One region of the Streptomyces sp. NEAU-YJ-81 genome, then DNA from elsewhere that is predicted to be linked to it. Evidence: riboswitches for the same ligand, from Rfam matches in the RefSeq annotation. Region 1 holds a riboswitch; the other holds the start of a gene.
What was found. A riboswitch is a leader RNA that binds a small molecule or an ion and turns the genes downstream of it on or off. The one in region 1 is predicted to bind thiamine pyrophosphate.
Positions count from the first base shown of each region.

Region 2: it holds a riboswitch for thiamine pyrophosphate, as region 1 does, so the genes downstream of both, thiC (phosphomethylpyrimidine synthase ThiC) here and thiO (glycine oxidase ThiO) in region 1, are expected to answer to the same signal.

Region 1 is NZ_JAGFNO010000034.1:51,660-55,536, reverse strand. Features, by position in the region: gene J5X86_RS42410 (Rv2175c family DNA-binding protein) at 108-473, opposite strand; gene J5X86_RS42405 (NAD(P)/FAD-dependent oxidoreductase) at 576-1,757, opposite strand; TPP riboswitch at 1,963-2,076, shown strand; gene thiO (glycine oxidase ThiO) at 2,134-3,309, shown strand; gene thiS (sulfur carrier protein ThiS) at 3,306-3,506, shown strand; gene J5X86_RS42390 (thiazole synthase) at 3,514-3,877, shown strand, end outside.
Region 2 is NZ_JAGFNO010000001.1:415,310-419,186, reverse strand. Features, by position in the region: gene thiC (phosphomethylpyrimidine synthase ThiC) at 61-1,830, opposite strand; TPP riboswitch at 1,823-1,940, opposite strand; gene J5X86_RS01880 (YibE/F family protein) at 2,012-3,475, shown strand; gene J5X86_RS01875 (SsgA family sporulation/cell division regulator) at 3,735-3,877, opposite strand, start outside.

The DNA of each region.
Region 1 (3,877 bases):
TGCGACAACGGCGACGAAAACGCGAGAGCGACCAGCCCTGTACACGCCCCGTACGGGCTCTGTACGAGCCCGTACGGAAGGCCGCCGAAAGCTGGACGGGAGCAACATCAGACGGCGAGCGCCTGCGCGCGCCGCTTCACTTCCGTACCGCGATTCTCGCCCAGGGCCCGTGCCGGGGTGCCAGGCAGGCTCGGGTCGGGGGTGAAGAGCCACTCCAGCATCTCTTCGTCGCTGAAGCCGTCGTCCTTCAACAGCGTCAAGGTCCCTACGAGGCCCTTGACGACCTTTCCGTCGGCGATGAACTCCTCGGGCACCTGAAGCACCCTGTTCTCGCCACGGCGCACCGCGATCAGCTGGCCCTCCTTGACCAGCTGCCGGACGCGCGTCACCTCGACACCGAGTCGCTCGGCGACGTCGGGGAGGGTGAGCCAGGCGGGGACGAGAGCATCGATCTTTGCGTCAATCTCGGTCACGGAACAAGCCTGCCATCTGGGACTGACAGTGGGTAGCCGGGCGCCCGCCGCGCGGGCCGCCCGGCCCGCCCCACACGCCCCGCCCGGCGGCCAACCGGCCGGTCAGCAGACGGCCGACTTCAGCGGCACCGACGGGTCCTCGGCCCGCGTCCGGTCCAGCCGGGCGCCGCGCTCGATCAGCTTGCGCCCCTGGGCCAGATCGCGCGGACGGCCGACGGCCAGCAGGGCGACCAGGGCGCCCTCGCGCAGCCAGCACACCGACCAGGCGGCACCGGCCGGATCGCCGCGCCAGACCAAGTCATCGGCCTCCGAATGGTGCCCGGCGTACTGCACGAAGCGCCCGAACTGCTCGGACCAGAAATACGGCACCGGGTCGTAGACCGCGCCGGGGAAGTGGGCGACCATCCGGCTCCCCACCACATTGGCGGCGACGGTGCGCGGCCCCTGCAGCGCGTTGTCCCAGTGGTGCACCAGCAGCCGCGTGCCGTAGCGGGCGGACGGGAAGGAGGCACAGTCGCCGACCGCGTAGACGTCCGGCGCCGAGGTGCGCAGCCGGTCGTCGGCGGCGACGGAGCGGTCCTCGGCCAGCTCCACGCCCGAGCCCGCCAGCCAGTCCGTGGCCGGCCGGGCCCCGATCCCGACGACCACCGCGCCCGCCCGCAGCCGGGTGCCGTCGCCGAGCACCAGCCCGCTCTCGTCCACGGAGGCCACCCGGGCGCCGGTCACCAGCCGGGCCCCGTAGTCCTCGTACCAGGCCGCCATGGGGGCCGCGACCTCGGCCGGGAGGGCGCCCGCCAGCGGCCGGTCCGCGGCCTCGACGACGGTCACGGCGCAGCCCGCCTCGCGCGCCGCCGTGGCGAACTCCGCGCCGATCCAGCCCGCCCCCACGACCGCGATCTCGCGCTGCCGGGCGAGCACCGGGCGCAGCCGCACCGCGTCGTCCAGGGTGCGCAGCAGATGGACGCCGGGCACGCCCTCGCTGCCCGGCAGCGGGACCGGCTCAGCGCCGGTGGCGATCACCAGGACGTCGTACGGGAGCTGTCCGGTCGCGGTCTCGACGAGCCGCTTGTCCGTACGGAGCCCGGTGACCTGGACGCCGAGCCGCAGCGTGATGCCGAGCCCGGCGAAGTCCACGTCGAGCGTCGACCCCTCGGCCTTGCCGAGCAGCACGGCCTTGGACAGCGGCGGCCGGTCGTAGGGCTGGTGGGTCTCCGCGCCCAGCAGGACGATCTCCCCCGTCCAGCCCTGTTCGCGTAGCGCGACGGCGGTCTGCACCCCCGCCATGCCCGCTCCGACGATCACCACCCGCTGTTCGCCGCCGCTCGAGGACGGCTTCGTCGTCGTCTCATCGCTCACACGATCACTGTATTGCGGCTGGTGGGGCGGACCGCAGAGGGCGAGGGGAGATCTCGGGCACAGAGGGGAGGGGGCGGGGGCTGGTGGGTGGTCGGGCTTTCGGGCGATTCGGGGCCGTACTAGGGTGGCGGGGCAGAGCACTCGCGGGAGCCCGGACGTACCGGGCTGAGAGGGAGGCTGGAACGGCCTCCGACCGTACGAACCTGATCCGGGTCATGCCGGCGAAGGGAGGGGCACCGTGTCCACGCACGCACCAGGTCACGACGACGGACCACACACCTCTGGGCTTGGCCGCCGACCATCCGTGGGCGGACCGTACGACGCCCTCGTCATCGGGGGCGGCATCATCGGCCTGGTCACGGCCTGGCGGGCGGCCCAGCGGGGGCTGCGCACCGCCCTCGCCGACCCGGCGCCCGGGGGCGGAGCCGCCTGGGTGGCGGCGGGGATGCTGGCCGCCGTCACCGAGCTTCATTACGGTGAGCAGACCCTGCTCGGGCTCAACTTGGCCTCGGCGCGCCGCTATCCGGACTTCGTGGCCGAGCTGGAGGAGGCGAGCGGCCAGGACGTGGGCCACCGCTCTTGCGGCACGCTCGCCGTGGCGTTCGACGCCGACGACCGCGCCCAGCTGCGCGATCTCCACACGTTCCAGCAGGGGCTCGGGCTGGAGACCGAATGGCTGACGGGGCGTGAATGCCGCCGTCTGGAACCGATGCTCGCGCCGGGCGTACACGGCGGGCTGCGCGTCTCCGGCGACAACCAGGTGGACCCGCGGCGGCTGACGGCGGCGCTGCTCACCGCGTGCGAGCGGGCCGGGGTCACCTTCCACCGCGCCCGCGCGGAGCGGCTGTTGCTGGACGGCGACCGCGCCACCGGGATCGAGCTGACCGGGGGTACGCGCCTGGCTGCCGAGCGGACCGTCCTGGCCGCCGGCAGCCTCAGCGGACGGCTCGCGGGCGTCCCCGACGACGTCCTGCCGCCCGTACGACCCGTCAAGGGGCAGGTGCTGCGGCTGTCGGTGCCCGAGCGGTACGCGCCGTTCCTCTCCCGGACCGTACGGGCCGTGGTGCGCGGCGGGCCGGTCTACCTGGTGCCGCGCGAGAACGGCGAGCTGGTCATCGGCGCGACCAGCGAGGAGCTGGGCTGGGACACCACGGTCACCGCGGGCGGGGTCTACGAACTCCTGCGGGACGCCCATGAGGTGGTGCCCGGCATCACCGAACTGCCGCTGGTGGAGACGTGTGCCGGGCTGCGCCCCGGCTCACCCGACAACGCCCCGATGCTCGGCCCGACCGCGCTGCCGGGGCTGCTGCTGGCCACCGGCCACCACCGCAACGGCGTCCTGCTCACCCCGATCACCGGCGATGTCATGGCCGAGGCGCTGACGAGCGGAGAACTCCCGCCGGAGGCCCGGCCGTTCACCCCGCGGCGCTTCGCGGCCCCCGCAGCCACACCCTCCCCAGCACAGGAGCAGCACCCATGACCGTCTCCGTCAACGGCGAGCCCCGCGAGGTCCCGGACGGGACCACCCTCGACCGGCTTGTCGCGACCCTCACCCAGGCGCCCTCGGGCGTCGCCGCCGCCGTCAACGAGACGGTCGTCCCACGCACCCAATGGCCCGCGACCCCGCTCGGCGACGGTGATCGCGTCGAGGTCCTCACCGCGGTCCAAGGAGGCTGATCCACCCATGGCTCCCACCACGGCCGCTACTGCAACCACGGCCGCTACTGCCGCCACACCCGTCACCACCCCCCCGAACGCCCCGGGCCGCGCGCCCCTCACCACCCCCGACCCGCTCACCATCGCCGGGACCGACTTCGGGTCCCGCCTGATCATGGGCACCGGCGGCGCTCCCAGCCTGGAGATCCTGGAACGCTCGCTGCTGGCCTCCGGCACCGAGCTGACGACCGTCGCGATGCGGCGGCTCGACCCCACGGTGCAAGGGTCGGTGCTCTCCGTTCTGAACCGGCACGGCATCCGCCCGCTCCCCAACACCGCCGGGTGTTTCACCGCCGGTGAGGCCGTGCTCACCGCCCGCCTCGCCCGGGAGG
Region 2 (3,877 bases), on a different contig from region 1:
CACCCCGCAGGCGCTGCTTTGCCGGGCTTCACCGGCGATCTCGGCCTACGCGTCCGCGCCTCAGTCCGCGATGGGCAGATAGACGCGGTTGCCCGCCTCCGCGAACTCCCTGGACTTCTGGAGCATCCCCGCCTCGATCTCCTCGGGCGTCGCGTCGGCGTCGCCGCCGAACTGCTCTGTGATGCTTCTGCTGATCTTCATCGAACAGAACCTGGGCCCGCACATCGAGCAGAAGTGTGCCGTCTTGGCCGGTTCCGCCGGGAGGGTCTCGTCGTGGAAGGAGCGGGCCGTGTCCGGGTCCAGGGCCAGGTTGAACTGGTCCTCCCAGCGGAATTCGAAGCGCGCGTCGGAAAGCGCGTCGTCCCATGCCTGGGCGTCCGGATGGCCCTTGGCCAGGTCGGCTGCATGGGCGGCGATCTTGTAGGTGATCACGCCGGTCTTGACGTCATCGCGGTCCGGCAGGCCCAGGTGCTCCTTGGGCGTGACGTAGCAGAGCATCGCCGTGCCCCACCAGGCGATCATCGCGGCGCCGATGCCGGAGGTGATGTGGTCGTAGGCGGGGGCGATATCGGTGGTGAGGGGGCCCAGGGTGTAGAACGGGGCCTCCTCACAGATCTCCTGCTGGAGGTCGACGTTCTCCTTGATCTTGTGCATCGGGACATGGCCCGGGCCCTCGATCATCGTCTGGACGCCATGCTCCTTGGCGATCCGGTTGAGCTCGCCGAGCGTGCGCAACTCCGCGAACTGCGCCTCGTCGTTGGCGTCGGCGATCGACCCGGGACGCAGCCCGTCGCCCAGCGAGTAGGTGACGTCGTACGCCGCGAGGATCTCGCAGAGCTCCTCGAAGTGGGTGTAGAGGAAGGACTCCTGGTGGTGGGCGAGGCACCACGCCGCCATGATGGAGCCGCCGCGGGAGACGATGCCGGTCTTGCGGCGGGCGGTCAGGGGGACGTACGGCAGCCGGACGCCGGCGTGGACGGTCATGTAGTCGACGCCCTGCTCGGCCTGTTCGATGACCGTGTCCTTGTAGATCTCCCAGGTCAGCTCCTCGGCCCTGCCGTCGACCTTCTCCAGCGCCTGATAGAGCGGCACGGTGCCGATGGGGACCGGGGAGTTGCGCAGCACCCATTCGCGGGTGGTGTGGATGTTGCGGCCGGTCGAGAGGTCCATCACCGTGTCGGCGCCCCAGCGGGTCGCCCAGGTCATCTTCTCGACCTCCTCCTCGATGGAGGAGGTGACGGCGGAGTTGCCGATATTGGCGTTGACCTTCACCAGGAACCGCTTGCCGATGATCATCGGCTCGATCTCCGGGTGGTTGACATTGGCCGGGAGGACGGCGCGGCCCGCCGCGATCTCCTCCCGGACCACCTCGGAGGAGACGTTCTCGCGGATCGCCACGTACTCCATCTCCGCCGTGATCTCGCCCCGCCGCGCATAGGCGAGTTGGGTCACGGGGCCGCCCGCTCGGCCGCGCCGCGGCTGGCGCGGGCGGCCGGGGAAGACCGCGTCGAGGTTGCGCAGTCCCCCGCGGGGCGAGGTGTGCTTGATCCCGTCGTCCTCGGGGCGGACGGGACGGCCCGCGTACTCCTCCGTGTCGCCGCGGGCGACGATCCAGTTCTGCCGCAGCGGCGCCAGGCCACGGCGGACATCCGTCTCGATGGTGGGGTCGGTGTACGGGCCGGAGGTGTCGTACAGCGTCACATCCTGGCCGTTGGTGAGGTGCACTCGGCGGACCGGGACGTGGAGGTCCGGGCGCGAACCCGCGACATATCCCTTATGCCAGCCGAATTCGGCCTTCTCGGCGCGCGATGATGCATCCTGCTGAGTCATGAGACCCACTCCCTACGCCGGCATTACCCGGTAACAGGTTCAGCGGTCGGCGCAGCTGTCAGCGTCAGCGCCCTCTCAGCCCGGTGCTCCGAGCTCCCGCGATTGCAAAGGTTCGTGCCCACGCTAACGGTTTATCCACAGTGCTGAACAGGGGGCCCACTCCTCTTGCGATGATGCGACCGTGACCGCCATCCAGCAGGACCACCCGCCCGAGCAGCCCCGCCCCTCCGATCAGGCGCACGACCACGGCCACGGCCATTCACACGGCCACTCCCACGGTCATGGCCCCGCCGCTCCCGTCTCCGCCCGCCTCCGCAAGATCATCGCGACGGTGCTCATCCCCTTCGCGGTCGCCGTCGTCGCCGGTCTGATCGTGCTCTGGCCGGGCGGCACGCCCGACCACAAGGCGAGCGGCCGCAGCGGTCTCGGCTTCGACCAGCAGACCGTCGCCGGACGGGTGGTGAAGGTCGAGGAGGTGAACTGCGCCGATGTCAACGCCCAGCCGCAGGCGCCCACCGAGCCCGGCCAGGACAGCGCCGCCCAGAACGGCGCCCCCGGGCAGGGCGGGAAGAAGAGCGTCTGCGAGAAGGCCACCATCGAGGTCACCTCGGGCAAGGACAAAGGTCGCACCTTCCCCGAAATCGTCCAGCCCAACGCCTCGCGTCAGTTCAGCGCCGGGCAGGAGCTGAAGCTGGCGTACGCCCCCAAGGCGCCCAAGGACCTGCAGTACTCCGTGTCCGACGTCGACCGGTCGATGCCGATGGCGCTGCTGGCGGGGCTGTTCGCGCTCGCCGTCGTGGTGGTGGGGCGGCTGCGCGGGGTGTTCGCGCTGGTGGCGCTGGCGATCAGCTTCGGGGTGCTGACGCTGTTCATCCTCCCGGCGATACTCCAGGGTTCCAATCCGCTGGTGGTCGCGGTCGTCGGGGGCAGCGCGATCATGCTTCTCGCGCTCTATATGTGCCATGGGCTGACGGCCCGTACATCGGTCGCCGTGCTCGGCACACTGGTGTCACTGCTGCTGATCGGGGTGCTGGGCTCGCTGTTCATCGCCTGGGCGAGCCTGACCGGCAATACGGACGACCAGACCGGGCTGGTGCACGGCCTCTATCCGAACATCGAGATACGCGGGCTGCTGCTGGCGGGCGTGATCATCGGCTCGCTGGGTGTGCTGGACGATGTGACGGTCACCCAGACCTCGGCGGTGTGGGAGCTGAGGGCCGCGGACCCGACCGCGTCCCGGCGCAGGCTCTACGGGGCGGCGATGCGGATCGGGCGGGACCACATCGCCTCCGTCGTGAACACGCTGGTGCTGGCGTACGCGGGCGCGTCGCTTCCGCTGCTGCTGCTGTTCTCCATCGCGGACAGCGGTGTGGGCACGGTCGCCACGAGCGAGATCGTCGCGGAGGAGATCGTACGGACGCTGGTGGGCAGCATCGGGCTCGTCGCCTCGGTGCCGGTGACCACGGCGCTGGCCGTGCTCGTGGTCTCCGCGGACCGCGCCCCGGCGGCGGACGGCGCCCCGGCGGCGGACGGCGCCCCGGCGGCGGACGGCGGCGCGGAGCGGGGGGCCGACGCGGGCGGCGCCCAGGGAGCCAGGACCGGCCGGGGCGGACGCGGGCGGCGGCGCCGGGCCAAGACGCGCTGAGCGGCCGGGCAACGGCACGTTGAGCCGCCGGGCCGGGACACAGCCGCTGGGCGAGGGCACGACGAGCCATCGGGGACGGCACGCTGGGCCGCCGGGCGGGGACACGACGAGCCGCTGGGCGACGAGCCGCTCAGCCACCGGGCACGCCGCCCGGCTGGCTCGGTTATCCGGCCGGTTCGGTGGTGACGGCCGGTTCGGTAATGGCGGCCGGTTCAGCCGCGGCACACCGGCCTTCGGCCCGCCGCCGCGTATCCGGCGCTCAGCCCGCGTACCGGTCCTCGGCCAGGATGCGGTGGAGTTCGGCGTCGAGATCGCCGACCGGATCGCAGGCCGCCGGCTCCTGGCCGAAAGGCACCACCCGGTCCGTCCGATCGAGGAAGGCCACCAGAGGGGCGGCCCCGG